4 regions of the Fundidesulfovibrio putealis DSM 16056 genome follow, and region 4 is predicted to be linked to each of the others. Evidence: riboswitches for the same ligand, from Rfam matches in the RefSeq annotation. Region 4 holds a riboswitch; each other region holds the start of a gene.
What was found. Region 4 has a riboswitch for cobalamin ahead of cbpA (modified peptide precursor CbpA). Riboswitches for the same ligand answer to the same signal wherever they lie in the genome.
Positions count from the first base shown of each region.

Region 1: it holds a riboswitch for cobalamin, as region 4 does, so the genes downstream of both, cobT (nicotinate-nucleotide--dimethylbenzimidazole phosphoribosyltransferase) here and cbpA (modified peptide precursor CbpA) in region 4, are expected to answer to the same signal.
Region 2: it holds a riboswitch for cobalamin, as region 4 does, so the genes downstream of both, G453_RS22740 (radical SAM protein) here and cbpA (modified peptide precursor CbpA) in region 4, are expected to answer to the same signal.
Region 3: it holds a riboswitch for cobalamin, as region 4 does, so the genes downstream of both, G453_RS0110505 (sirohydrochlorin cobaltochelatase) here and cbpA (modified peptide precursor CbpA) in region 4, are expected to answer to the same signal.

Region 1 is NZ_AUBQ01000003.1:396,998-404,340, reverse strand. Features, by position in the region: gene G453_RS0101960 (O-antigen ligase family protein) at 1-408, opposite strand, end outside; gene G453_RS0101955 (glycosyltransferase family protein) at 421-1,410, opposite strand; gene G453_RS0101950 (ATP-dependent 6-phosphofructokinase) at 1,480-2,811, shown strand; cobalamin riboswitch at 2,923-3,096, shown strand; gene cobT (nicotinate-nucleotide--dimethylbenzimidazole phosphoribosyltransferase) at 3,206-4,285, shown strand; gene G453_RS0101940 (hypothetical protein) at 4,374-4,568, shown strand; gene G453_RS0101935 (hypothetical protein) at 4,659-6,026, opposite strand; gene hemC (hydroxymethylbilane synthase) at 6,438-7,343, opposite strand, start outside.
Region 2 is NZ_AUBQ01000005.1:249,070-256,412, reverse strand. Features, by position in the region: gene G453_RS0106550 (ribonucleoside triphosphate reductase) at 1-968, opposite strand, end outside; gene G453_RS22740 (radical SAM protein) at 978-1,679, opposite strand; cobalamin riboswitch at 1,971-2,168, opposite strand; gene G453_RS0106540 (glycosyltransferase family 39 protein) at 2,206-4,593, opposite strand; gene plsY (glycerol-3-phosphate 1-O-acyltransferase PlsY) at 4,593-5,189, opposite strand; gene G453_RS22735 (ribonuclease catalytic domain-containing protein) at 5,203-7,335, opposite strand.
Region 3 is NZ_AUBQ01000013.1:89,939-97,281, reverse strand. Features, by position in the region: gene G453_RS0110530 (flagellin N-terminal helical domain-containing protein) at 1-260, opposite strand, end outside; gene cobI (precorrin-2 C(20)-methyltransferase) at 475-1,176, opposite strand; gene G453_RS23440 (ABC transporter substrate-binding protein) at 1,176-2,039, opposite strand; gene G453_RS23435 (ABC transporter ATP-binding protein) at 2,039-2,791, opposite strand; gene G453_RS0110510 (FecCD family ABC transporter permease) at 2,784-3,791, opposite strand; gene G453_RS0110505 (sirohydrochlorin cobaltochelatase) at 3,964-4,866, opposite strand; cobalamin riboswitch at 5,004-5,188, opposite strand; gene G453_RS0110500 (glycosyltransferase family 4 protein) at 5,320-6,396, shown strand; gene G453_RS23430 (glycosyltransferase family protein) at 6,384-7,343, shown strand, end outside.
Region 4 is NZ_AUBQ01000004.1:260,648-267,990, reverse strand. Features, by position in the region: gene G453_RS0104160 (acyltransferase family protein) at 1-682, opposite strand, end outside; gene G453_RS0104155 (SGNH/GDSL hydrolase family protein) at 1,226-1,819, shown strand; gene G453_RS0104150 (glycerophosphodiester phosphodiesterase) at 1,857-2,900, opposite strand; gene serB (phosphoserine phosphatase SerB) at 3,125-4,336, shown strand; cobalamin riboswitch at 4,466-4,672, shown strand; gene cbpA (modified peptide precursor CbpA) at 4,748-4,855, shown strand; gene cbpB (peptide-modifying radical SAM enzyme CbpB) at 4,852-6,309, shown strand; gene G453_RS0104130 (universal stress protein) at 6,575-7,343, shown strand, end outside.

The sequences.
Region 1 (7,343 bases), on a different contig from region 4:
TTCGCGAAACGCCTGGGCGTACTCGCCAAGAGGCAGAAGCGGCAGGCCAGCCGCCATCACACCCACGAAGCCCATGAACCACAGCCGCAGCGGGCCGTAGGATCGCGTGCGCAGCCCCGGCCCGGACGCGGCCAGCAGCATAAGCGCGCAAACACTGACCAGATAGTGCAGCACCTGGGCCTGAGCCGAATAGGACTGGAACCCGAAGAACATGAGCCCAGCGCCAAGCGCGGCCAGCAGGTGTTGGATCATGCCCCGCCGCCACAGGCACAGGGCGCAGCCCAGGGGGAAGGCCAGCACGAACATTTTGGAACGCCCGCCCATCTCCCAGCACAAAAGGCCGGAGAACAAGGCGTTGACTGCCAGGAACAGAAGTTTGGAGGCGAATGCTGCGCGCGCGGTGGTCATGCAGGAGGGCTTTTAGCCCAGGCGCTCCCAGAAATCGAGCACCGCTTTTCGCTGCGGTGAAAGGCCGTAGGCCTGAGCTGTCGCGGCGCAGGCGTCCAGCACGGCGCGCAGGGGCTCCCCGCCCGAGACGCGCAGGGCCAGGGCCTTTTCCAGGGCCTGGGCCGCGCCCATCACATCGTTGTCCGGCACGAAGAAGCCGTTGCCGCCCCAGGCGACCGGGTCCAGAGGACAGTCCGGCTGGTAGCGGCCCGGTTCGGCCTGGCGCATGTAGTCCCAGCCGCCAAGGCCCGCGAACCCGGCGGGGATGGCTCCGCTGGCCATGGCCTCCAGGGGCGGCAGCGGGCAGCCCTCGGGAAAGCCCGTGGCCAGGAAGGCGTGGCTGCGCGCAAGCGCCCCGGCCACTCCGGCCTGGTCCAGGCCGCTTATTTCAACCCACTCCACCTGGAAGTTGCCCCTGGCCGCGATCACGGCCCTGATCTGCTCGGCCAGGGCCTTGTTCTTGCGGGGCATGTAGGACACGGTGAGCCGATCGGGCTTCTGCTCCGGCGCCGCGAACACTGACGTGTCGATGCCGGGGCGCAGGATGGGGACGTCCACCCCCAGGCTTTGCCCGATGAACCAGGACACGGGACGAGACACCGCAAACAGCGTCACCGGGAGGCTCCGCCAGTCCACGCCCTGAGGCAGGCCGGAAAAGAGATACGCCCAGTTCTGCACGTAGGACAGGCAGCGCGCCCCGGCCTTGAGCCCCGGCGTCAGCGCGTTCACCCAGCCCTCGGGGACCACCCACGCGTCTTGCGGGGTGAGCTCCACTTCGGAGAAGTCGTCCTCGGGCAGTCCGGTGCAGTCCGGCCTCCACCCGGTTCGGTCCCGCAGGGCCAGGCGCGCGTCGTGCCCGGCCTCACGCAGGTACTGCGCCATGCGCACCAGCACCGCCACGCCGCCAGCGGCCCGGCGCACGGGCGGGATGAAAAAGAAGGTCCGTCCCGAAAGGGTTTTCATCTTGTCATACCGCCTTGACGAAGGCTATTTATCCAATGAACTCGATAATCCCCCACCCGAGGCCCCATCATGCACGAAAGCGAGCGCACCGGCCAGCCCTGGCCTGAGCTGACCCCCGAACAGACCCGCATCCCCACTCTCGGGCAGGCCAAGATTCCCAACCCGCGCACCAACTCGCTCTTCGTGGACGACGGCCAGGGAGTTCTGGTGGACATCACGCACGGCGCATCCGGCAGGCGCGCCCGCCCGGCGGCCATGGAGCAGGCCGGGGCGCGCTGCCAGATCTATTTCGACCCCCCCAAGACCAAGTGCGCCATCGTGACCTGCGGGGGGCTGTGCCCCGGCATCAATGACGTGATCCGCTCCATCGTCATGGAGGCGCACCACGGCTACAGGGTGTCCTCCATCCTGGGGGTGCGCTACGGGCTGGCCGGGTTCATCCCCAAATCCAGCCCCGACGTGGTGGAGTTGACCACGCAGGCCGTGGCCGACATCCACGAGTTCGGCGGCACCATCCTGGGCTCCTCGCGCGGGCCGCAGAACCCCGAGGACGTGGTGGACGCCCTGGAGCGCCTGAACGTGGGCGTGCTGTTCATGCTGGGGGGCGTGGGCACGCTGCGCGCCGCCCAGGCCATCCACGAGGTGACTGCCAAACGAAACCTGCGCACCGCCGTGGTGTGCATCCCCAAGACCGTGGACAACGACATCCACTATGTGGCGCGCACCTTCGGCTTCGACACCGCCGTGGAAAAGGCCATCGAGGCCATCCGCTGCGCCCACGTGGAAGCCCTCGGTGCGCCCTATGGCATAGGGCTGGTCAAGGTGATGGGTCGCGAATCCGGGTTCATCGCGGCGGCTGCGGCCCTGGCCATCAAGGAAGTGAACTTCGTGCTGGTGCCGGAGATGCCCTTCGCCCTGGAAGGCCCCGGCGGGTTCCTGCCCCAGTTGGAGGCGCGCCTCAGGCGGCGCGGCCACGCCGTGATCGTGGTGGCCGAGGGCGCGGGCCAGCACCTGCTCCCGGAATCCGGCCTGACCGACGCCTCCGGCAACAAGATCCTGGGCGACATCAGCAAGCTCCTGCTTTCGAGCATCAAGAGCCACTTCGCGGACCGTCTGCCCATCACGCTCAAATTCATCGACCCAAGCTACATCATCCGCTCCATCCCCGCCGGAGCCGCAGACCGCGCCCACTGCAACATGCTGGGAGCCATGGCCGTGCATGCGGGCATGGCCGGAAAGACCGGGCTCATGGTCAGCCAGCTGCACGGGATTCCCGTGCACATCCCCCTGCCGCTGGTCACCCTCGGGCGCAAGCAGATGGACCTGAATACCAGTTACTGGCAGCAGGTGATGGACTCCACCGGACAGAGCCAGCTCAGCGCGACCCCAGCCTGCCCCTGACACGTTCTTGATGCACGGGGGGCTGTTTCCAGGAGCAGCCCCCCGACTGCGTCGCCGGGGTCATGGCCAAACCATGCCGCCTGCACCCGGCCTTGACACGCTCGTCCTGCCGGGCTAGCCGTTCCCGACCATATCCGGCCATTACGGAACACGGTGCAAATCCGTGGCGGTCCCGCCGCAGTATGCGAAGACGAAGCCAGCGAAACCACTGTCCCTCACGGGATGGGAAGGGCTGGCGGAGGATGACTCGCGAGCCTGAAGACGAATGGCCGGAATCGTTTCGCGGATTGAACCCATGGTAAAGGCGATCCCTTGACCCCATCATCTGGGGCCAAGGGATTTTTTGTTTGCGCCGTCCGCACGCAACCACTCTCTTTCACAGAGGATTCATACGATGACCACCACGCTCGACACCCGGTACCAGGCCCTGCTCGCCCGCATCACCCCCGTGGACCAGTCCCTGGCCGCAGCCGGGCAGACCCACCTGGACAGCCTGACCAAACCCCAGGGGAGCCTGGGCCGCCTGGAAGAGTTGGCCCTTCGCCTGTACATGATCCAGGGCGGCAAAGCCCCCGCAGCAGACCCCGCCGTGATCTTCACCTGCGCGGGCGACCACGGCGTGGCCGCCGAGGGCGTGAGCCTCTTCCCCCAGGAGGTCACCCGGCAGATGGTGCTGAACTTCGTAAGCGGTGGCGCAGGCATCAACGTGCTGGCCAGGCAGGCCGGGGCGGACCTGCTGGTGGTGGACGCAGGCAGTGCAGGCGGGACCTATCCCGAGCACCCCAAGCTGATCCAGGCCAAGGTGGCCCCCGGCACGGCCAACATGGCCAAAGGCCCGGCCATGACCCGCGAGCAGTGCCTGGAAGCCCTGCTGCTGGGCGTCCGGCTCGCTGGCGATGCCGCCGCGCGCGGCTGCCGCACCATCGGCACCGGCGACATGGGCATCGCCAACACCACGCCCTCCACGGCCATGTTCTGCGCCTACCTGGGGCTCTCCCCGCAGGACGTCACCGGCCCCGGCACCGGGCTGGACGCGGGCGGCGTGTCCCGCAAGGCCGCCGTCATCGCCACCTGCCTCGACGTGAACAGGGCCGCCGTCGAGTCCGGCGACCCGCTGGACGTGCTGGCGGCGCTCGGCGGCTACGAGATCGCCTGCATCGCCGGGCTCATCCTGGGCGGCGCTGCAAACCGCATGGCCGTACTGGTGGACGGGTTCATCTCCACCGCCGCCTGCGTAGCCGCCACCCGCATCGCACCCGCCGCAGCCGACTGCTGCTTCTTCAGCCACGCCTCGGCGGAACCGGGCCATCAGGCCGTAATGCGAGCCCTTAACGCCAAGCCGCTCCTGGACCTGGGCCTGCGCCTTGGCGAGGGAACCGGCGCGGCCCTGGCGCTCGTGCTGCTGCGCGGCGCGGCCGCCATCTTCAACGAGATGGCCACCTTCGCCCAGGCGGGCGTCAGCACGTCTGAATAAGGGAGTCGACAAACTTCACGGCAGGAATTATTGTGTGGGAAGGACGGACCTCTTCGGGCCGTCCTCACCCCAACGCCCGGAGTCAGCCATGAACGACGGTCTGGTCCACATAGCCACCTACGATGGCCTTGTGCATTCGCCGGACGCCATCGTGGCGCACCCGCCGGGCGACCCCGTGGCGCACCCGCCAGGGCACGTCATCATCCCCACGCCCCCCGCCGATCAGGTGATTCATGTGATTCAGGAAGGAATCATCGGACACGTCATCAACGAACTGGTCTAGATTCCGAGACAGTATGAAGTGGGGGAAAGCCTCCGGCGGCCAAAGGGACAAGTCCCTTTGGAATCCCCTATGGGGTACGCCAAACAGCGGCTATCTCGGGATGCGAGCGAGTCCCACGGCCACGAAGGACCATAGAGACATGCCCCACAGCGTCAGTCCCAGGCCCCACAGGCCCAGGCGAAGGCGCGCGGCTGTCAGGTTGGCGGGCTCGACGCTGCAAAAGCGCGTCATCAGGCAGGCGGTCATGGCCAGTATCGGGAACAGGTAGCGGCCCTGCGCCTGGAAGTCCGCTGTCCAGGAGTGCCAGAGCGACTGCCCCACGGTCAGAAGCGAGAACACCAGCCACAGCCCCCAGGCCTCCCTGGCCTGACGCCCGCACACGGCCATGTTCACGGCCAGGAGCGCCATGAAGGCCCAGAACGCCCAGCCGATGTAGCGGTAGAAGATCAGCGGGGCCTCTATCTCCATGCCGCCATACTTGCCGAAGGCGCTGCGGAAGGTGAACACGTGCCACTTCCACTCGCCCGTGAACATCTCCACCAGGGTGACGCCCTTGGAGCGCATGCGCGAACCCCAGAAGCCCTCACCCTTTTCCTGCTTTGAGGGCTTGAACTCCTCGGCCGCGAACTGCTCGGCGACCTTGGCCACCACGTCCGGGGCCTGATCGCGCACCACCCAGGCGTGCACGCCGTAGCGCACGCCGAAAATGGCCGCTGCCAATGCCAGCGCCAGCCCGGCCTGCCTCAGGTTCGGAAGCGGCAGTACGGGCCGCTGCCGCGACTGCCAGACCGCCAAGCCCCAGAACGCGCCGAAATACGCCAGATACACATAGTAATTCTGCTTCGAGATCGACATCATCCCCAGCGTCGCGCCCAACAGGAGCAACCGGCGCGTCTGTCCCGCCTGCCTCATCGACACGGCTGACTCGCCTGTTCCGGCCCCAGCGCCCGGCGCTTCATCCCGCAAAAGACCCGCCAACAGGTACACGGTGATGAAGCTCAGGGCCAACGGCAGGGCGTCGCCGTTGAAATAGCTGAACACGTACCAACCCTGCGGCGAGATGAACAGCGGCAGCACTCCAACCCGATACCGCGCCGGAATCCGCCAGCACAACGTCATGAGCAGCGCGAACATGCCCACGTTGAACAGCCGCAGGGCCAGATAGTCTTCCCCGGCCAGGGGTTTCACCACACGCGCGAACTTGCCCGCGAAAAAGTACACCGCGTCCAATTGGTGCAGATACGACACGCCGTAGTTGCTGTAGGCCCCCCTGGCGCGCTCATCGCCGGGCTGCGGCGGGTCCCAGTACTCCATGTAGTACTGGCCAGCGCCCACGTGGTCCTTCTCGTCCGGGTGGGCCTTGTAGGCGCTGGTGAATGCCATCGACGCCACGCACCACAGCGTGGCCGCCAGCGTAAGCCCCCACAGCGCGGACAGGAGCTTGTCAGTGCGCGGCATGGTGATGGCTCACGGGGGGAGAGGGAGAGAGGCAAAGGCGAAGGCGAAGAGAAGACCAGGGCTCCGCCCTGGACCCGCCAGGGGAGAAGCCTCCCCTGGACCCGGCTTTCCGCTTCGCGTCGTGTGCAGGCGGGGTCGGGCCGGAGCGGGGGGAGGCGGGGTGTTCCGCCGGGAACGCCCAAAGCGGCTTATCCCGGCGGCCAGCCATCGCCGAAGACGGCGATTTCAAGAAAACAGGCATGAAGCGCGGCTTTGCGCGCTTCATGACCATGCATGCAGAATATTCCAGAGTAACAGGGCGATACGCGAAGCTACTGGGGATTCCAAAGGGACTCAGTCCCTTTGGCCGCCGGAGGCATCTTATTCTTCTGCCTCCGCTTTTCTCTCCCCGCGTCACGCAGGCGTCCCGCACTATTTCCCGGCCCCGTAAACGGCCTCGAGAATCTTCGCCGCCCCGCGCTCCATGACCTCTTCGGCCACGACGCGACCGAGCGCCTGGGCTTCGGCGCGAGGCGCTCGCTTCTCGGCGCGGATCATCACCGTGCCGTCCGGGTCGGCCACGAGGCCGGTCAGGGCCACGTCGCCGCCGTCGATGCGCCCGAAGGCCGCGATGGGCACCTGGCAGCCGCCCTCCAGGCGCGCCAGGAAGGCGCGCTCGGCGCTGACGGCGTCGCGGGTGTCGGGGTGGTCCAGAAAGGCGGTGAGGTCGCGGATGCGCTGGTCGTCGGCGCGGTATTCAATGCCAAGCGCGCCCTGGGCCACGGCGGGCAGGAAGTCCGGCGCGCAAAGGCGCACCATGCAGGGCGCGGTGAGACCCAGGCGGTTCAGGCCTGCGGCCGCCACCACGATGGCGTCGTACTGGCCGTCCATGAGCTTGCCCACGCGGGTGTCCAGGTTGCCGCGAAGCATCTGGATGTTCAGGTCCGGGCGAAGCGCCATGAGCTGCGACTGGCGGCGCAGGCTGGAGGTGCCGATGGTCGCGCCCTGGGGCAGCTCGGCGAGACTCTGGAAGGTCTTGGAGAGGAGCATGTCCGCGTGGTCCTCGCGCTCGGGGATGGCCCCCAGGGTCAGGCCCGCGAGACGCTCCACGGGGACGTCCTTCATGGAGTGGATGGCCAGGTCGGCGCGCTTGTCGGCCAGGGCGTCCTCGATCTCCTTCACGAACAGGCCCTTGCCGCCCACCTTGGCCAGGGGGACGTCCAGAATCTTGTCGCCCTGGGTCTTGAGGATGAGCAGGGAGACGGAAAGACCGGCGTGTCGGCCTTCCAGCAGGGCCTTGATGTGATTGGCCTGCCAGAGGGCCAGCTTGCTGCCGCG
Region 2 (7,343 bases), on a different contig from region 4:
ATCTGGCCGTAGTAGTCGCCCTCGGCCATCACTTCCAGGAAGGCCTGGTTGAACATGTCCATCTCGGCCTGGAACTCGCCGTAGTTCTGGTCCTGGAATGCGCCGCCGATGATGGCGGCCTCCTTGGCGATGTGCTTGGGCGCGGTCAGGTCGAAGCTCAGGTTGGTGAAGGGGGTCTGGCCGCCCCAGCGCGAGGTGGTGTTCAGGTTGAACACGAACTTCTGCACGGCCTGGCGCACGTGCTGGTAATCCAGCCCGTCGTGCCGGATGAACGGCGCGAGGTAGGTGTCCACGTTGTTGAAGGCCTGGGCGCCGGCCCACTCGTTCTGGAGCGTGCCCAGGAAGTTGACCATCTGGCCGAGCGCCGAATCGAAGTGCTTGGCCGGTCCGGCCGAGGAGCGCCCCTCCAGGTTGAAGCCTTCCAGCAGGAGGTCGCGCAGGCTCCAGCCCGCGCAGTATCCGGCGAGGCCGAAGGACAGGTCGTGGATGTGGAAATAGCCGTGGTCGTGCGCGGCGCGGACTTCCTCGGGGTACTTCTCCAGGGCGTAGCGGGCCTGCACCGTGCCGGAGAGGTGCAGCATGAGCCCCTGGAAGGAGTGGGCCATGTTGGCGTTCTCGGACACGCGCCAGTCGGCCTTGGAGAGGTAGGTGTCGATGGTGTCCTTGATGTCCAGGTACGCGGCCTTCTGCTCACGCAGGGTGCGGCGCTTCTCGCGGTAGATCACGAAGCGCTTGGCCACCTCGTACAGGCGCGACTCCATGAGCACGCGCTCCACCATGTCCTGCACGTGCTCCTGGCGGGGCACGTCCACCCCTTCGAGTTTCTCCTCGACCTTGCGGGCAACGCGCTTGGCCAGGATGGGGTCCTGGATGCCGCTGGCTTTCAAAGCCTTGAGGATGGCCTGGGCGATGCGCTCCAGGGACCAGGTTTCCAGGCAGCCGTCGCGTTTCTGTATCTGAAGGGGCATGGGATCTCCTTAACTTGAGGCGGGGGGCATATACGTTTGTTCTTTCAGGACGAAACCGGCGGGCAGGGAGTCCCTGGCCGCCTGGACGTCTTCCGGCGTCAGACCGGGGACCAGGGTGATACGGAATAAGAATGATTGCGGATGCTTGCGGGCCATGGCGAAGACCATCTCCAGGCGCTCGCGCGCAGCCTGGGAGGAAACGCCCCCGCCGGTGAGCTCGGGATACATGTGCCAGGGGCCTTTCACGTCCACGGCAAAGACCGTGTCCGGGCAGCGCGCCAGCACGGCGGCCACGGCCTCGGGCCGCAGGCCGTTGGTGTCCACCTTCACGGCGAACCCCAGCGCGAAGAGTTTCTCCACCAGATCAGCGAGGCCGGAGTCCAGCGTGGGCTCGCCGCCGCAGACCACCACCCCGTCCAGCCAGGGCTTGCGGGCCGCAAGCGATGCCAGCACCGCTCCGGTCTCCAAGGGGGGATGGAGCTCGGGGGTGAAGGCCAGGGTGGCGTTGTGGCAGGTGGGGCAGCGCAGGTTGCAGCCGCCCAGGTACACCACGGCGCAGGCCTTTCCGGCCCAGTCGCTGAGCGTGAAAGACGTCACCGCCCTGATCCTGGCCGGGTCCTGTCCGGGGGAGCGCTCCAGCGGGGGGACCGGGGCTGCGTGGACGCCGTGACCGAGTGAGATGGCTGGGATGGTGGGGGTGTGCGTGTGCATCGTGGTTACGATATGCTCCTAGCAGAAGGCGTTTCCGCAAAAAAGAAAATAATAGTTCAACATATCAGCAACTTCCCTAACTGAATATGCAACTGCTCAAACGGCCTGGATTTATCAATTACGAAAAAATGCAAAGGGTTCGGCGCGGGAAACGACGGAGAAGGGCATCGAGAGCCGCCTGCGCCCAGGCTCGGCTTTCGACGCGTCGTGGACGCCGCGCTCACGTCGCCAGAAGGCGGACTGCGGCGAGGCCACGATCAGTTTGCGGGAACCATGACCCATTCGCGGGGTCAGGCCGAAACTCCCCAGGAACGTCTTCTGACTTCCGGCCGGATGTGCGCGGAGGCCTTCCCGGATGGTCTCTCCATCCAGTGGCCTGCCGCCCGTGAGTGCCGGTTACAGCAGCGCGCCTGCGACGGATTTGCACCGTCTTCCGTTTTCCGGGGCGATGCGATGATTTAGGCCCTCCCTGAGGGCATGTCAATTTGAAGAGCGGCCACGCCGGGGCGACCCAGGCGTAACCGCTCTACTGCTCGAAGAAAATAGTTCCGTTATTATTCCAGAGCTGGGCCCACCTGCCCACCAGCACGGCCTCGACGCGGTAGGCCCCGCCGACCCGAAGCGACGGATCCAGGCGGATGGGATACTGGCCCGACACAGGCGTCCAGGCGCTTTCGCGGCCACGCAGCGCCAGGAGTTCCTCGCGTCTGCCGTCCGGCCCCAGTTGATACAGGGCCACAGCGGACCCGCCGCCCACGCGGGGGTAGACGGCGAGCAGTTCCCTGCCTGGCTGGAGTTCGGCCACAAGGCTGGCCGCAGTGTCCGGCGAGGTTGATTCAAGCCTGCTCCAACCTGGCATTTGCTCATCCGGGACGTTGCGCAGCAAAGGCGAGACGGAGTCAATCTTCTGCTTCACTGTGCTTGCAGCCAGGAACCGCTCGGCCAGAAAATTGCGCAGGGCGTTGTCGCGTCGGCGCTCGGCCATGGCCTCCAGGCAGCCCGGCGTTGCCGGGGCGTCCGGCGAGCCGCAGAAGGACGCCTCCAGCCCCTCGAAACGCAGGGTCTCGTAGTTGCCGCCGGGAAACCTGGGCGTAAGCGGCGCGCAGACCATCTTCACCCGCACGGTCAGCCTGGAAAACGGCGCGGCGCGCTCCAGCACAATGCCCGCCTGGCTCCTCGGGTCCGGCCCCATGGATATGGGGTGCGGCGCGGGCGCTTCGCCGTCAAAGGCAGTCTCCACCGTCAGGTGGTTGCCCTTGCCTGTGTTGCGGTAGAACAGGTTCAGGACGATTGTACCCGGAGCGCCGCCCGTTTCGTTGGCGAACACGTATTCCAGCATCGCCTCGGAGTTGTTGCGGGTGGCCATGGCGAACGGCCCGCGCGCGTCCTGGAAGAATACCGCGTCGCGAAGAGCGCCCACGCTGCGGTAGAATCCCGCAAGGTCCATGGGCACGGCCACTGGGCGTGAGCGTTCGCGCACCGTGAAGACCGGGTCGCGCTCCACGGGCAGCGTGAACAGCCGGACGTTCTCCTCCAGGCGGCGCACGCTCTCGGGTCTGTGGCGCTCCTCGAAGTCCTGCCAGCCCTTGGCGAAGTACCCGTAGTGCAGGTTGGCCAGCACGTGCAGCCGGATTGCCCGGTCCTGTGGGGTGATGGTCTGGGAACGGAACCGGTTGGGCTGCGGTCCACGGTCTGCGTACCAGTTCAGGCCGTTGCGGAAATAGTCGTTGGTGACCACCAGCGCGTCCGCAGGCCCCATGCCGGAGGGGACTTCCCGGGCCAGGAGCTTGTAATTGGTGCCGATCACCCGGTCGCGGTAGCTGTCGACCTCGTAGAAGCGGTCATGGGCGGGCCACAGGAACACCACGCCCCCGGCCATCCCCAATGATGCGGCCAACAGGGCATGACGCGATCCGGTCAGGCGCAGGGAGGCCGGAAGCGCGGCCATGGCCAGCGCCGCCAGTGGAATCACGTGGCTCAGGTGCCTGGGCCACAGGTTCCAGGTCATGCCCGCGCCCACCAGGGCCAGCGGCGGGAGGAATACGAACAGCGCGACGATGAAGCCGCTCCAGGCATCGGCGCGCCACAGGAGCATCAGCCCCGCCAGGAACCACAGCGCGAAACCGCCCCAGACCCAGGGGGCGTCGAACGAGAACAGGTTGCGCAGGAAGTTCTCGCCCACCACGGCCAGGGAGTCGCCCAAAGGCATGGGCTGCGCCAGAAATTCCCCCACGATGCTGCTGCGCATGAAGAAGAACCACGCGCCCGCGCCCAGGGCCGCCGTGCAGGCCGAAAACCCCGCAACCGCCAGCCAGCTCAGCGGACTCCTCCCCGCAGCCCGGCGGACAATCAGGTAGAACGCCTGCGCCGCCAGCACCAGCACCCCCAGGTTGTGCAGCAGCACCATGAACGCGTCGGCAACCAGCAGCCAGGCCAGCAGGCCCCGCCTCCCGGATTTCTCCGCACGAAGCATCAGCAGAAGCGTCAGGCTGAACAGGAAGACCGTAAGCCCATAGGGGCGGATGTAGCGGGAGAGGTACAGATGGTGCGTGTTCAACGCGATCAACGCCGCCGCATAGAGCCCGAGCCGGTCACCATGCAGCTCCCTGCCAAGCTGGAACACCACCCAGATCGTGGCCGCACCGGCCAGCGCCGACGGCAGGCGCAGGAGGAAATCCCCCGAATCCGCCGCCAGCAGGGCCTTTACGATCATGTAGAAGAACGGGGAATGGACCTCGATGCGCCTGGAAAGCTCCAGGATGTACTCCATGGGATGGCTGGCGTTCAGCGGGACGAGGATCTCGTCCATCCACTGGGACGGCACGCCCAGGTTATACACGCGCAGCACGAATCCCAGCGCGACCAGGAAAGCCAGGCACGCCTGGGCGGGCGTTCCCCCTGAAACCGGACGCATTACTCGGCTTTCTTCTTCCAGGGCTTCTCCTCGCCGGTCAGCAGGCGGGAGATGTTCTCCTTGTGCTTCCAGATGACCAGCCCGGCGATGACCAGGGTGACCGTCACGATGCCGGACTTGCCCAGCCACAGCACGGTGAAGGGCAGGCTGGCCGCCAGCAGCAGCGACCCCACGGACACGAACCCCGTGGCCGCGATGGCTCCGGCGCACAGGATGCCCGAGACCACAATCGCCCCCGGCGCAAGCGCCAGGAAGGCCCCGATGGTGGTGGCCACGCCCTTGCCGCCCTTGTAGTGCAGGAAGACCGGGAACATGTGGCCGCACACGCAAGCCAGGGCGGTCAGGGCCGGGAACCAGCCGGAATCCGACATCTGCCAGGCCACGGCCACCGGCACGAAGCCCTTGAGTGCGTCCAGGAGGAGTGTGGCCACGCCGAGCTTCGTTCCACACAGGCGCGCCACGTTGGTGGCCCCGATGTTTTTGCTGCCAGCGGCGCGGGGGTCGATGCCGCAGGCCGCCTGGGCGATGAACAGACCGAAGGGGAAGGACCCGGCCAGATAGGCCAGCCCAAGCCAGAGAAGTTTCGCGAACAGCATATCCGCCTGCTCCTTAGTCTTTGTCTTGATCGTCCGTCTGGAACCAGTCGCCCACGTCGGGCTTTTCCTCGGCCTCTCTCGCGCTCATCACCCGGAATTCGTTGGTCAGCGGGTCCACCCGGCCGAGCTTCAGCCAGTAGCGCTGCCCCGGCTGGAAGTTCGATCCCAGCACCTCGCGCCCGGTGCGCACGAACAGCTGCAAATCGAGAATCGACAGGCTGACCAGTTGCCCGCACTCTTCCAGGGCCACGGCTTCGAACTCTTTCTCGCGGCAGTGCTCGCGCATGTACACCAGCTTCCAGTAGCGCGGCCTGTAGCGCTGCACCTGCCCCACCGCGTCCAGGCGCGAGGTGATCTCCGGCAGCTTGGCCACCAGCTCCTCGCGGGTGTAGCGCGGCGCGCCCGTCTCCAGAAACGCCTGCACCTGGGCCAGGTTGACCAGGTCCGAGAGCCTGCGCAGCGGCGAAGTGATCGGCGCGTAAGCGTCCGCCGCGAGGCTGGCGTGGCGCATGGGGCGCACTTCCATGGAAGCCCCGGCCAGCTGCTTCACCACCCGGTGCATGTCCACGGGATGCGTCCAGACACCGGCGCAGCCGTGGGGGATGGAGATGTCCTGCACGCGGTGCAGAAGCGCAACCCCGTGCTGACCGGCCCATAGAGCCATGGACGCGTTGGCCAGGATCATGAGCTCGCTCACGGTCATCTGGGCCCTGGGGTGGTCCTCCGACGGGCCGATCTCCACCTGGACCGCCTCGGGCGGCCCGGAAAGCGTGATCTTGGGCTCCGGCCTGTCGATTATCACCGCCCCGCGCTCGATGCGCGCCGCGCGAAGCATCCCGGCCAGCTCGCAGGCCGCGCTGACTGAGTCCGGCGCGCTGCCCCGCTCCAGGGCCTCTTCCACGCCCTCGTAGGTCAGGTTCGCGGCCACGCGCACCCAGCCCATCCTGGGCGCGAACTCTTTCACAGCGCCCGCCTCGTCCAGGGTCCACTCCAATATCAGTGAGGGCCGGTCCTGCCCGGCGGTCAGGCTGTAAAGACCGCAGCCGATTTCCTCGGGCATCATGTGGCTGACGCATTCGGGCAGGTACAGGCTGGTGGCCCGCTGCCAGATGGCCCGGCCAAGCGGACCGTCAAAATCAAGCGACAGGGTCGGGCGCGCCAGGGCCATGCCCACGCGCCAGCCGTCCCCAGTCTTCTCCACATGAAAGGCGTCGTCGATGTCGCGGGTGGTGGGCGAGTCGATGCTCAGGTACTCCACCTGCTCGGGCTCGGCCCGCTTGGCCTCGAAATCTTGCTTCAGGGCCGCGATCTCCCCCGCGAAGGCCACGCTCCATTCGTCCCCGGCATCGTATCCGGCCTGGTCCAGCAGCGCGTTGTGGTGCGGCGGCACCACGCCCCACTCCATTGCCAGGATCAGCGGCTGGTTGGGGTGCTCGGGCAGCCCCTTGCGCAGGTTCGCCCACAGGGGCGCGAGCTCCTGGCTGTCCGGATCGGCCAGCAGGCCGCGCAGCAGTTCCTTGAGCTTTTTCGCCGCCTGCGGGTCCAGGTGCGACTCCAGCCTGGCAACGTCCTTGCTCCTGCCCGAGGCCCAGGCGGTCCACAGCTCATGGAAGAAGGTCTGTCCGGCGGTGACCACCAGCTCGCGTTCGCGGGCCAGCTCCTGTTCGGCCAGACGGCGCTCCACCACCTCAGCCGCGTGCACCTCGAAATTGGGCGGCTGGAACTTGAAATGCGTCTTCACGCCCAGAAGCGCACGCCCCATGGCCGCCAGATGGTCCACGTCCGGCGTCTCGAAGGCCAGCCCCGCGAACCACAGGGTGGATGCCTGGTTCACCTCGCCCTGGGCCAGCTCCCACACCTCCAGCGGATCGATGGACGCGGAGATGTCTTCGCGGCGCTTGGCGTGCTCGCGCAGCTTTTCCAGAATGGCCTCGCGGTTGAACTGGCCGTCGTAGCGCGGCCCGGACCACGGCAGCAGGCGCGATGCGGACAGCTTGGATTCGCGCTTGTTCAGGGTGTAGAGGCGCAGCTTGTCGCCGGACGCCTCTTCAACCCAGGCGAGGTGCGGCTCGTTGCCCTGGAGGAACTCCACGATGCAGCCTGCGGTAGGGATGGGTTGGATGGACGGGTGTTTGGTCGTCGTCAAGAGAAGAG
Region 3 (7,343 bases), on a different contig from region 4:
TCGTCGATGACGCCCAGGGCTCCGTCTGCGGTCTGGATCATGGAGATGGCGTCGTTGGCGTTGCGCACTCCCTGGTTGAGGGAGGCGATGTCCGCGCGCATGAGTTCGCGGACGGCCAGGCCTGCGGCGTCGTCGCCGGCGGTGCCGACGCGAAGGCCCGAGGACAGACGCCGGGTGGACACGGCCAGGTTGGTGTACGAGTCGGACAGGTTCCGAGCCGCGTTCTGGGCCATCAAGTTGTGGTTGATAACCAGTGACATTGCGATTCCTCCTTGAATAACGGTGGCATCCTTGCCGGCGCTGTCTCTCCCCTCCCCCCGGACGGGCGACTTGCGCTACTACAGCCTTTCTGGAGTGCTTATCGTTTGCGCTGGCCAAAACTTTAGGGCACGCGTGCTCCGAAACGCGGACAGCCACGGCAGGTTGCCTCGCGAACGAGGCAACCTGCCGTGGCTGTTGATTATTTTGGGATGATTATTTTTTTACGAGTATCAGCGAGAAATACGGGGGGTGTCCGTCGCAATCAGTGAGCCCATGCTGTATGGCCTGGCCGTCCAGGCCGCATCGGCTGACCAGCACGGATTTTTCGGCAAGCCCCATGGAACGCAGCAATTCCAGGAGCCTGGGGTAGCTGCGGTAGGCCTTGAGGATCACGGCGCTGTCGCACGCCTCCAGCGCCTTGCGAAGGCGCGGGGTATCGTCCACGCCGGAGAGGATCGCCAGGTTTTCGCCCGATTCCACCAGGCCGATCCCGGCAGCCGCCGCCGAGGCCTGGACCGAGCTGACCCCGGGGATGATCTCCACCCGGACGTCCGGCTTCATGGCGCGCATGGTGCGCCACAGGTACAGGAAGGTGGAGTAGGTCATGGGATCGCCCAGGGTGATGAAGGCGGCGTCGCGGCCCTGGTCCAGGGCCTTCAGCACGGCCTGGGCGTTGGCCTGCCAGGCGGCCTCCAGCACGGCGGCGTCCTTTGTCATGGGAAACCCCAGGTGTTCCACCGGAGTGTCCGGGCGCATGTGGGGCGTGGCGATGGACAAGGCCAGGGAGTAATCGTTCCTGGTGGATGCGGCGGCGAAGACCACGGCGGCGCTGTTCAAAGCTTTCACGGCCTTCAGGGTGATCAGGTCGGGGTCGCCGGGGCCGACGCCCACCGCGTACAAAACGGCTGGGCGCATTACTGTCCGCCCTCCTTTGCTTGGTTGTCGGGATACAGGATTGAAAAAACGGCCCGCATGCCTTCCAGAAGGCGCGGCGTGGGCCTGCTCGCCTGGGCCTCGTCCACCAGGAACACCCGGCCCTCGCGTACGGCGGCAAGTCCGGACAGGCCGGGCGTGGCGCGGATCTCCTCCACGCTCACCGGATTCATGGGGCCGGACTGGGCCAGGTAGGCGTCCAGGGTGTCCCCCAGCGCCACCACGCGCTCCAGGCCGAAGTGGGCGATGTTGGTACCGGACACGGGCTGGGCGTCGCCAGCGAGGTTGACCGCGCCCGCGTTTGCCAGCACGTAGGCCGCCATGGAGTCCGGGCTTATGGTCTTCATCTGGCGGTGGATGGATTCGAAGAACACCCGCTTGCGCTGCCCGGCTGGGATGGCCTCCGTCCTGGCCCGCAGCACTGCCACCTCGCGCGCGAAGGCGTCGGCCATGGCTTTGGCCTGGGCTTCGCGCCCGGTCAGGCGGCCAAGCTCCAGCCAGTAGGGTTCCAATTCGCCGGGGGACGTGGGTTGCAGGCAGGCCACGGCGATGCCCAGGCGCTCCAGCTGTTCCAGAAGCCCAGGACGCGTGGAGCGGTGCATGGGCCGGGCCAGCACCAGATCGGGCCTGAGCGCCGCGATGGCCTCGGCCCCGTCGCGGGCCGTGACCACGGGGATGTCCCCCATGGGGTCGCTGACGCCCACCAGCGCGTCAGCCGCGCCCATGGCCGCCAGATTCTCGGCGTGGGCCACGTACAGGCTGACCACCCGCTTGGCGGGCTCTGCGTGCGCTGTGGCGGCCAGCAGCAGGAAGGCGAGCAGGGCAAAAGCCCGTGCGTGAAACATCATCCCTCCAGGAAGCGCACATGGCTTCCCGTTATTTCAGAGCGCACCCCGAACACCCGCGCCACGTTCTGCGCGGTGAGCACCCGGGGCGTGGGGCCATATGCCGCAATGCGCCCGGAATCAAGCATGAGCATGAGCGGGCAGAACATGGCGGCCAGGTTGAGGTCGTGCAGCACCACGGCCACGGCGGCCCCCTGCGCGGCCTTGTCCGCGAACACGCGCATGGCGGCCAGGGCGTGGCATATGTCCAGGCCCGCCGCAGGTTCGTCCAATAAAAAGGCGCGCCCGTCCTGGGCCAGGGTGCGGGCCAGGGACACCCGGCGTTTTTCGCCCCCGGAGAGCTCCGTCACCGGGCGTTCGGCAAGATGCAAAAGATCAAGCGCGGCCATGGCGTTTTGGGCGGCGTCCCGGTCCATGGGCGCGGCGCTTCCGAAGCGCGACAGCCAGGGATGGCGGCCCATGAGCACCGCTTCGGCCACGCTGAACCCGAAGCGCTCCTCGGACTCCTGCGGGCTGTAAGCCACGGTGCGGGCCAGCTCACGCCTGGGCCACGCGGTGAGCGCGCGCCCCTCCAGCAGCGCCTGCCCGGACGCGGGCGCGAGCACTCCGGCAAGGCAGCGCAGCAGGGTGGTCTTGCCCGCGCCGTTGGGGCCGACCACGGCCAGCATCTGGCCGGGCGAGAGGGTCAGGTCCACTGCGTCCAGGGCCAAGGCGTTCCCCCGGCGAACGGTGAGCGCGCGCGCCTCAAACACGGCCGCGCCCCCGCACGAACAGCAGGCAGAAATATGGTCCGCCGAGCATTGCCGTGAGCACCCCCACCGGCACCTCGTGGGCGGGCAGGGTGCGCGAGGCCGTGTCCGCCGCCAGGAGCAGCAGCATGCCCCCGAGCGCGGACAGGGGCAGGAGCCGCCCGTGCGCCGGGCCGCAGGCCAGGCGCATGATGTGCGGCACGATGAGCCCCACGAAGCCCACGATGCCCGACACCGCCACGCAGCAGGCGGTCATGAGCGCGGCCGCGCCCAGAAGCGCCAGGCGCGCGGCGGATACGTTCACGCCCAGGGCCTGGGCCTGCTCGTCGCCCAGGCACAACGCGTCCAGGTCGCGGGCCAGAAAAAGCGCCACGGGGAGCCCCAGGCCAAGGCCCGTCCAGGCGATGGCCGCCTCGGCCCAGGTCTTGGCCGAGAGGCCTCCCATGAGCCAGAACACCAGCCCGGCCACGTTCTCCCCGGCCAGGAACTTCACGAACCCGATGGCCGCCTGCAGCGTGGCCGCCACCATGACGCCAGCCAGGATCAGCGTGAGCGCGTCGAACCCGCCACCGGCGCGAGACATCAAAAGCACCACGGCCAGGGCCGAAAGCGACCCGGCCAGCGCCCATACTGGAACGGACAAGACTCCAAGGCCCGTGAACCCGACAAGCAGGCACAAACACGCGCCAAGCGCCCCGCCCGCCGAAACCCCCAAGGTGTAGGAATCGGCCAGGGGGTTTCGCAACACGCCCTGGAAGACCGCCCCGGAAAGCGCCAGAGCGCCGCCCACGGCCAGGGCGGTCATGACGCGCGGCAGGCGCACGTCCCAGACCAGGGCCTGGGCCACGTCCGGCACCTGGGCCAGCCAATCGGGCCGGCCCAGAAGGCGCGCCGCCAGGATGCGCAACGTATCCAGCGCGGGCACGGACACGGTTCCGCTCCCGGCGGCCACCAGGATCATGGCCGCCAGGGCGGCCAGCATGACGGGGAGGGGTTTTCTCACGCCGCGCTCCCGGCTGGACGGACGTCCGGCGCGCAGCAGGACGCGCCGTCCAGGAGGGCGGTTTCCCAGAACGCCCTCCCACCGACCCACCCGCCGCGACTGTCGCGGATGGCCACGGCTGCCAAAACTGTCCGGCAGCGGGAAGGGCGGAAAAGGGCGCAGTCCATGAACGCTACCTGAGCCTCTCGAAGGCGCTCTTCAGGTGCTCGATCCAGATGTCCGCCAGGGGGGACGCGTCACCAGTGCCCCTCAGCACCGGGGTCACGGCGATCCCGGCTCCGGTCATCACCGACTTCCAGGAGTCCGGCTCGTCGCCTGCCAGATCGTTACGGGCGTGGTCCCCGGCCACGGCCAAAAAGGGCATCAGGTGCGCCTTCTTCACGCCGCTCTTCCTGAGTTCCGCCAGCACGTCCTCCCGGGAGGGCGCGCCTTCCACCGTGCCGATGAACACCAGCGGGTCCTTCTTCCAGACGTGGTACTGCAAGGCGGCGTAGTACACGTCGGCGGGGTGGCGGGTTCCGTGTCCCACCAGCACCACGGCTTCGTCGCTCTTGCGAGCCTTGGGGACGCTGGCCAGCAGGGCGTCGGCCACCTTGGCCACGTCCTCGGTGGTGGCCATGAGCGGCAGTCCCACTTCCATCTGCTTCATGCCCTTGGGCATGCCGGAGAAGGCCTTGGCAGTGGACAGAATGTCGTGAAACTCCGCGCCGGGGATGGTCTGGAGCGACTGCACGGCCACGTGGGTGAAGTCGTCGTTCATCATTTTGGCCAGGGCCTCGGCGGGGGAGTCGAGCTTCAGCTTCTTCTCGGCGGCCAGCTTGTGGCGCACGATCCTGGAAGAGTAGGCCATGCGCACGTCCACGCCGGGGAAGGCCTCCTTGGCTTTCTTCTCGATGTTCTTGTAGGCCGAGTCAGCGCCCGGGACGGTGGTGCCGAAGGCCACCAGCAGGATGCCCTTCTTGTCGGGCTTTTTGTCCCCGTGGGCGTCGGCGTGGGTGGACCAGCCCGCCAAAAAGGCCAGGACGAACAGGGCGGCGAGGATTCTTCTGACAGGGTCGTGGACGGTGAAGCTCATGCGATGCTCCGTATGGTTACGGCTGTGGGCGAAGAGAAAAAAAAGGCCGCTTCTCTCCTGCAAACAGGAGGGAAGCGGCCCGATTTTGCCCTTCTCAGGAGGTCCGAACACAGCAATAGCCCGTTGCCGCGCCGGAAACAGCGGTCTGCGGTCAGGCAGGTCTTCCGGCTCGTTCCGGCTGCCCCGGCCTTCCCAGGATGTACTCCCAGTGGCCCACGGAGGAGGCAGCGCTTCATGAAACTTACGGCGGCGGGACCGCTCCCGGATTTCACGGGATTCCCTATTCTCCCGACAAGCGGGCACCTGACTCCCGCCGCATAGCCCCATGCCGGGGGGGTGTCAATCAAGACCCAGGCGTGCGATCGGACCCGCGCGGAGTGCGGCAGGGCCGGGAGCGCTGCATCACGGCTGCCCCAACTGGACTCCGGCCCCGTTTCAGTCCATAACCCGGCCATGAATCCCGCTCCCGCAGTCCGCGTCCTGCATGTCGTCAAGTCGTTGGGGCTTGGCGGCACTGAAAAGGCCATGCAGCTCATGGTCACGCACCTGGACCGTTCCCGGTTCGCGCCCTTCGCGTACAGCCCCGTGGACGGCGAGCGCCGCGAACTGCTGCGCCAAAACGGCGTCCCGGTCATCGTCGGCGGGGACCTGCTTTCCGTGCTGGAAAAGCTGCGTCCGGACGTGGTCCACCTGCACCGCGCGGGCTGGCCGGAGCCTGCGTTGCTCTCCCCGGTGAAGCGCTTCGGCCCCAGGGCGGTGGTGGAGACCAACGTGTTCGGCAGGCTGGATGATTCCCCCCTGGGCGGCGTGGTGGACCTGCATCTGGTTGTCTCGCGCTTCTGCCTGGAGCGACTGGCGGCGGACAACCCATCGCTGGACGTCTCGCGCTACCGCGTGCTGTACAATCCCGTGGACACGGACCTGTTCGCCCGGCTCACTCCGGAGCACGATTTTTCGCGGCCCGTGGCGGGCAGGCTGTCGCGGCCCGACCCCGGCAAGTGGTCCGGGCTGGCCTTCGACATGCTGCCGATTCTGAAGGCCAGCGAGCCTGGCTTCCGCTTCCTGGTGATCGGGGCCACGCCTGACTTCCTGGACTTCGTGCGCGATCACGACCTGGGACAAAACGTCGAGTGCCTGCCGCCCGAGTCCCGCGACGAGGGGCTGGCGGACTTTTTCGGGCGGGTGAGCCTCCTGGCCCACGCCAACGACACCGGCGAATCCTTCGGCATGGCCATCGCCGAGGCCATGGCCGCAGGGCTCCCGGTGGTGACGCACCCGGCTGCCGGAAACCGCGACAACGCCCAGCTGGAGCTGGTGGAGCATGGCGTGACCGGGTTGGTGGCCGCCACCGTGGAAGACTACGCCCAGGCCGTGCTCTGGCTGTGGCGGCACCCCGAAGAGGCGCGGCGCATGGGCGCGGCGGGGCGCGAGAAAGCCGCGCGGCTGTACCGGGCGCAGGAGATAGCCCGCCAGCTGGGGGATATTTACGACGACCTGCTCGCGTCATCGGGAGAAAAATGCCGGACCTGAACGCCCTTTTCGCCGCCTACACCAGCGCCGTGCTCTCCTTCTCCATGGAGGCGGAGCAGGGCGGGTACGCAACCGTTCCGGCGCGATTCGACGCGAACGGACCGCTTGCGCGCCAGATTGTCCGCGCAGGCCACTGCGTGCTGCTTGGCGTGGGGCGCGGCGAATTCGCCCGCGAGGTGGCCGCATCGCTGCCGTCCGGCACGGGCTTCACGGTCTGCGAGACCGACGGCGATCAGGCACGCGCGTTCGGCAACGGCCTGCCGCTGCTGGCCGACGCCTCCCCGGTTGCCCTGGCCTTCACTCTCTTAAGCGCCGGGCTCACGCGCCCTCGCGCCGTGTGCGTCCTGAACCCCGAAGTGGCGGACGAGGCGGCGCTTGCCCGCCTGAAGACCGTGCAGCGGCTGCACGCGGCCTATGCGCCGCTTGCGCTCCCCACGCCCGCAGATCCTGCCGGTCCAGCTTCGCGCCTCAGCGTGGCGGCCATCCTGCACCCGGACGAACCCGGCCTGCCGGAATTCTTCGCCGCCCTGCCGCAGACGGCCTTCGAGGCCGTCGTGATATGGGACGCCCCCTCGCCGCCGCCGTCCCCGCCGCCATGTCCCATTCCGGTGCGGCACCTGGCGCATCCGCTCGAAAACGATTTCGCGGCCCAGCGCAACCGCATGCTGGCCGCCTGCCGGAGCGAGTGGGTGCTGTACCTGGACGGCGACGAACGCCTGGACCCGGCGCTTTGCGCCCTCCTGCCCGCGCTTGTGGCCCAGGAGCACTGCGCAGCCTTCGCTTTTCCCCGGCTGGGCATCGGGCCGTCCGGCGTCAAGATCGGCTGGGGCCTGTGGCCTGATCTGCAACTGCGCCTTTTCCGGCCCGGTCCGCAGGTCCGGTTCGTGCGGCCCGTGCATGAGCGCCTGGAAGGGCTCAGCGGCCCCACCGGCCTGATCTGCGGAGGC
Region 4 (7,343 bases):
AACCCGGTCCGTCTCCGCTCTTGAGCCAGCGTCCGGCGAGAACCCCGAACAGGGCCATGGCCACGCACGGTACGGTGCTGAGAAGCCCCTCAGGGTCCCAGGGTGTGTCATATTCCCATATGTGTCCCCGGAGCAGCGTCTGATCCAGCCAGCCTTCAAGGTTGTACTCCATATCCATGCTGGGACGGCCAAGGCCCGGAACCGGCACGAATGTCCAGAGCAGCCAGTAGCCGACCAGAATGCCCAGCACCGTGAGCACGATGCCGGACCTCGTCAATTTCATGTGCAGCCACAAGGCAGCAAGATAGACAACGGCAATGCGTTGCAACACGCCGGGAATACGCAGTGTATCCAGGTTGAAAAAGGGAAATCCGTTCACGAAAAGACCCAGCAGGAAGATGATGCCCGCGCGCTTGAGTGCTCTGGGCAGTAGATCCGAGGGGACCGCATCTGTCCGGACGGCAAGCGCAACGGAAACGCCCACCAGGAACAAGAACATGGGAAATATGAAGTCCACGGCAGTCCAGCCGTGCCAGCGCGCATGGACAAGCTCCCGGTAGACGTTCTCGGTGTCACCAGGGTTGTTGGCGACCACCATGAACGCCACGGTCAGGCCCCGCAGGAAATCAACAGAAACGATCCGGTTGGCGCATTTCGCACTCATACCTGCGCCATAGGGCACTTGACAGGTTTGCTCAAGGCCTCGGTGCACTAAAGTTGCCGCGCTTGGGTGGTGGGTGTCGGCGGATCAATTTGTCGACAGTAGGATGGATGAAATGCGCCCTGCTTGCATCGGAAGACGTACCCGTATGGCCCGATCATCCCGGCGGCGATGCCGCACATAAGGGAGGGACCCGTCACCGTCGTGCCTGCGCAAGTGCAATCCCTGCGTTCAGCCAGGATGCCCTGGGGAGGCGCGCTGCCCTTGGCGCTGTACGTCATTGGGAATTGCACTGGGATGCATATGAACAAGCACAAGCTTGTTGCAGATAGAGATACAGGCATGCTATCTTCATAACCAGACTACATGGCATATTTAATCTTACACATTGTGTATTTAATGTGCGCATGCCGTCTGACTTGATTTCCCGTCACACTTCAAGTTATCAATACGTCAATCCGCTTTATAGGTCGTTTGCAGTTGTGAATAATGGAAAGCGCCACTGTTTGTGTATGCATTCAGTCGTTATCCGATATGAAACTTTCTGAAAACGAGGAGGAACCTATGAAGCGTTTGATGCCCGCCCTGATTCTCATTTTTTTTCAGGTATCCAGTACTGTTGAATGCAACGCGCAATCATATGTTCTTGTTGGTGATTCCATGATGTATGGATTTGACAACTTCCTCTACATGCTGCCGCAAGACACTATAAACTTGGGACTGACCATGTCAGTCTCGTCGTATGTCGTACAGGTCGCAGGATCGGCGTCTGCATCGAAACCAAAGGCAATATTTATAGAAACTGGAGTAAACGACATAGGAAAGAATTCATTTGAGCAACTATCCGCAAACTACGATCTGGCATTGCAGACAATTCAAGACGTGTCGCCACAGACAAAGGTCTATGTAAATGCCATATTTCCTTCCAACTTCGTGGATTTCCCGAAAAGTTACGATTTTACAAATTCGACTGTAAAAACATATAATCAGGAAATTTCAAGAATTGTATCGTTGCATCCCAACACAACGTTTCTTGATTTTACGCAACAATTTTCCGACGTGTTGGGAAACCTGAGAAAAGAGCTGAGCTCCGACGGATTGCACCTCAACCGTGCGGGATATGAGCTCTGGTCTTCATTGCTGAAGCCGTACTTCTAAAGGGGCGTGGCGTTCCCGCCACGCCCCGCAGCAGGTATTATTTCAGGAACTTGTCGCGCGCCTTCACCGCCGTGTCGGAGAAGTCCGAGAACACTCCGTCCACGCCGAGTTTGAAGAACTGCATGTATTCGGCTTCAGGATCGCCCTTGTATTCGGGAGCGAGATAACGCGGTTCGTTCCTGAATGTGTAGGGGTGGACCACCAGTCCGGCCTTGTGGGCGTCCTCGATCAGGCTGCCTGCGGCTTTCAGGGTCTTGTCCGGGTTCTCGCCCACGATGAGCCGCTTCCAGGGGCCGATGCCCTTGGCGAAGGCCGCGATGGCTTTGAGTTCCTCGGGCTTGGTGAGGTCCGCGTAGGTGCGCTTGTCGTTGGCCACGACGAAGTCGTAGGGGCGCATGTCGGGCTCGTCGTAGAGAAAGACCAGGGGCACGTTGATCATCGTGTGCATGTCCTTGAGGTTCTGGATCTCGAAGGACTGGATGAACACAGGCGAATCGGCCTTGTCCCACCCCGCGGCCTTGAGCGCCTTGACCAGTGGCACCTCGAGCCCCAGCCCGATGGAGCGGAAGTAGCTCGGGTGCTTGGTTTCGGGGTAGATCCCGATGGTGCGTCCCTTTGCCTGGCTCTGCTTCTTGGCCAGGTCGATGACTTCCTGGAAGGTGGGCACTTCATACTTGCCGTCGTGGGAGTGGTCCCGGAACTCCAGGCGTTCCTTGGCGCGCAGGGTCTTCAGTTCCGCCAGGGTGAAGTCCTCGGTGAACCAGCCTTCGACTTTCTGGCCGTCGATGGTCTTGGTCGCTTTGCGGGCCGGGAACTTCTCGGCCACGTCCGTGGTGCCCGAAATTTCGTTCTCGTGGCGGGCCACCAGCACGCCGTCCTTGGTGGAGACGAGGTCGGGCTCGATGAAGTCCGCGCCCATCTCGATGGCGAGTTCATAGGACGCCAGGGTGTGTTCCGGGCGGTAGCCGCAGGCGCCGCGATGGCCGATGACGATGGGGGCCTTGGATGCCGCCATGGCTGCTTCCTCCAACATGGGTGTCATGAGGGCGATGAAAGCCAGACAATACTGAAGAAATCGCATGGTGTCTCCCGGTTGTTTGGTCGGTTCGTTGTTTCAATCGCGCGAGTTTCAGTAACATCCGGCGCGTGTCGGCGGGGTTCCGGCATGCAATATTTTGCGTGCCGCCGCCCGGAGCGGGGCGGTATGCTATGGCGCGCACCTCCCTGCAAAGCCCGCACTCCGCCATTTACCCCGGACGCGTTTTGTGGAAACATCCGCCGACTTTCCGTACGCAAGGATCATTCATGAAAGACCTCATGCTCGTACACATCTTCGGGGCGGACCGCCCCGGCATCACCTCTGCCGTCTCGAGCCTGCTGGCCCAATACGGCGTGGATATACTGGACATGGGACAGGCCGTCATCCACGACGCCCTGTCGCTTGGCATGCTGATCCGCATCCCCGAGGGCGGCGAGGCCGCTGCCGTGGTCAAGGACCTGCTCTACCAGGCCCATGAGATGGGCATAAGCTGCAAGTTCACTCCGGTCAGCTCCGAGGGATACAGCCACTGGGTGGACGCCGCCGGGAAGCCCCGCTGGATAGTCACCCTGCTGGGGCGCACCATAAGCGCCGGCCAGGTGGCCGCCGTGGCCCAGGTGCTCACCGCCAACGGCCTGAACATCCAATCGGTCAACCGCCTCACGGGCCGCCCGCCCCTGGACGACGCCGATCCGCAACGCCCGGCCTGCATTGAATTCTCGGTACGCGGAAATCCCGGCGACGTGCGCGCCATGCGCATGGCCTTCCTGGCCATCGCCGCCGACATGGGCGTGGACATCGCCCTGCAGGAGGACAACGCCTTCCGGCGCAACCGCAGGCTGGTGGCCTTCGACATGGACTCCACGCTCATCCGGGTGGAGGTCATCGACGAACTTGCCAAGGCCTGGGGCGTGGGCGAACAGGTCTCGGCCATCACCGAATCGGCCATGCGCGGCGAACTAGATTTCCGCCAGAGCCTGGCTAAACGCCTGAGCCTCCTGAAAGGCATGCCCTCTGAAATGCTCGAAAAAGTTGCGGAGCACATTCCCCTGAACGACGGCGCCGAGAAGCTGGTGCGAAACCTCAAGCGCTTCGGCTACAAGACGGCGGTCATCTCCGGCGGCTTCACTTATTTCGGCGAGAAACTGCAAGCCAAGCTCGGCATCGACTATGTTCACGCCAACAAGCTGCGCATCGTGGAAGGCAAGCTCACCGGAGAGGTGGACGGTGAGATCGTGGACGCCCAGCGCAAGGCGGAGTTGTTGCAGAGCATCGCCCGCAACGAGAACATCTCGCTCATGCAGACTATCGCCGTGGGCGACGGCGCCAACGACCTTCCCATGCTGAACCTGGCTGGCCTTGGCATCGCCTTCCGGGCCAAACCCGTGGTCAAGGAAGGGGCTGGGCACGCCATCTCGACCCTTGGGTTGGACGCAGTGCTCTACCTGCTGGGGTTCAGGGACAGGGACATGGAGTAGGGCTCCATTTCCCAGGGAAATGGGTCGTGCGGATGAAATGCGGCAATCGCGGCGGCGCAAATCGTTTTGGTGTTGTTTCCGCAGCCAGGGGAACCGGATTGAGCACGAGCTGCCTGAAAGGGCGGACGTGCATTGACAGCACCATCCGATCTGGCTAATTTTATTGAACGACATCTCGGAACACGGTGCGAATCCGTGGCGGACCCACCACTGTAAGCGGGGACGCGGGAGGGCATGGCGCATTGCCGGCCACTGGCGGATATTCTCCGTTGGGAAGGCTTGCCCCCCAGCGGACGATCCGTGAGCCAGAAGACCTGTCGTACGTCTCTCTATCGGAATCCGAAGGTAAAGGGTTCTGACGGGCTTAGCCTGTCAGAACCCTTTTTTTGTTGCCAACCACAGGAGGAACACATGGAAAAGAAGAAGGAAAACAAGGACGTCATCGCCATCCGCAAATCCTGCAACGCCGACGGCACAGGCCTGTCGCACTACATCCTCATGGACAAGAAAGCGAAATGAATCCCGACCACAACGCCTCGGAAGCGGCCTCCACCGGGGGCCGCTTCATTGATACAGTCCATGGTCCAGCATCGGAGGCTTCGCCGCGCTTCATCAATACCGGCCATGGCCCCACCTTTCAGCCCGTGGACATCGGCCACTCGGACTATCTGGCCCTTATCGAGCCCGACAGCGCCTTCTGGTCCCTGGTGAAAAAGGACAAGTTGGGCCATGCGCTGACGGACTCCTCGTTCCTGGACGCCTACCGCGCCAAGGCGGGCCGCTTTCGCGAGGAAATGGATGGGTTGCGTTTCGGGCTCACGCCCTCGGCGGTCTACTTCAACCCCACCGAGCGCTGCAACCTGAACTGCACCTACTGCTACATCCCCGGCGACATGCGCTCCAAGGGCATCCACATGAGCCCCGATACGCTGCTGGACGCGCTTTCCAGGCTGAAGGCCCATTTCACAGCCACGATGCCTGAGGGCCGCAAGCCACAGATCATCTTCCACGGGGCGGAGCCCCTCATGAACCGCGAAGCCGTATTCCAGGGCATCGAGGCCTTCAAGGATGATTTCCGCTTCGGCGTGCAGACCAACGCCACCCTGCTGGACGAACAGGCCGTGGAATTCCTGACCGAGCGCAACGTGGGCGTGGGTATCTCTCTGGACGGCGTGGACGCCGCAATCGCGGACAGTACTCGCAAGACCTGGAGCGGGGAGGGCGTATCACATCTGGTGCGCCGGGCCATGGACATGCTGCGCGGCTACTCCGGGTTCAACGTCATCTGCACCGTGACCGCAAAAAATATCGCCACGCTGCCCGAGGTGGTGGAGTTCTTCCACACGAACGAAGTGGAGACCTGCCTGTTGAACATCGTGCGCTGCACACTGCCCGGCGCGAGAGAGATCATGCCAGGCGACCAGGACGCCGGTCGGCAGTTCGTCTCGGCCCTGGAGCGCAGCCACGAGTTGTACCGCGAGACCGGGCGCAAACTGGTGGTGGCCAACTTCGCCAACATCCTGCTGGCCATCATGGCCCCCACGGCCCGGCGGCTGATGTGCGACATCTCCCCCTGCGGCGGCGGGCGTTGCTTTTTCGCCCTGGCCCCCAACGGTGACATGTTCCCGTGCAGCGAGTTCATCGGCCTGCCGCACTTCAAGGGCGGCAATCTGTTCACGGACGCCATCGGCGACGTGCTGCAAAGCGCCCCCTTCGCCCAGGTCACGGGCCGCAAGGTGGAGGACATCACACCGTGCAACCGCTGCGCCATCCGCCACTTCTGCGGATCGCCGTGCCCGGCTGAGGCCATCGAAATGAACGGGGCCATGAACCGCATGGGAGCGTTCTGCGGGTTCTACGAAGACCAGACACGCTACGCGCTGCGCTTGATAGCCGACGGCAAGGCCGACGACTTCCTGTGGGACGGCTGGGACAGCGAGGCTGAGACGGTGTTCGAGCTGACGGGGTTGTAATGGGACCTTGCCGACTGGAAGATTTTCATTCCAGCGCATTTGGCCCTTGATAGGCCGCGCATGCCTGCAAGCATGCGCGGCCTTTTGCTTTTTCGCTGATCATGAAATGTGTCGCCGCCCGACTTGACGGATTCCCTCTGGAAAATTCGTCTTCCACAATCCGAATAATATTCCCAGGCGTCCCAGGCCATGCTATTGGTTGAAGGAAAAAGCCGGATATCCGCCCGAAATACGCAACGACCATCATCCCTAAAGGAGGCGCCTCATGTTCAAGAACATCCTGGCCCCCGTCACGTCCTCGAAGTCCTGCGAACAAGCTGCCGATGTAGCCATCACCTTCGCCCGGCGTTTTGAATCGAATCTGGTGCTCCTGAACGTCCAGGGTTTCGAGCATAAGTGGGGCGAGGCGGAGTTGCTGGACAGACCGGAGGAACTCCAGAAGATTGAAACCGACATGGCCAGGCACTTCGCCGGGAGGCTCGCTGGGGTGCCGGGGCACAAGATAGTCGTGGCCCAGGGGGTCCCCCATGTGGAGATACTGCGCATGGCGCGCGAAATGGAGGCCGACCTCATCCTGATGTGCCCGTACAGGAGGGAGTTACCGCAGATGAAGGATCTGCTCTGGACCAGGGTCGGACACACTCTGGAGCGCGTCATCCAAAACGCACATCACCCCGTGATGCTGGTCACCCACCCCGTTTCCTCGGATGGGCAGATATTCCGGCACGTGCTGGCCGCCACGGGCCTCTCGGGAAAGGACAGCTTCTGCGTGGAGTACGCCGCCCAACTGGCCAGGAAGTGCGGGGCGAAGCTCACGGTGTTCAGCGTCCTGGATGCCGACGCCGGGGCCGCGAACCTGCCTCAGGAGGAAATCGGCCGCATCGCCGGGGAGCGCATGACCCGGATGAACGTCGAGTACGGCGACATGGTGAAGGACGTGAAGGACGTGGAGTACGTTTGTTATGAAGGGCAGACGGCGGTGGAGATCCTCAAGCTTGCCCGGCTGCGCGGGGTGGATGTGATCGTGATGGCCC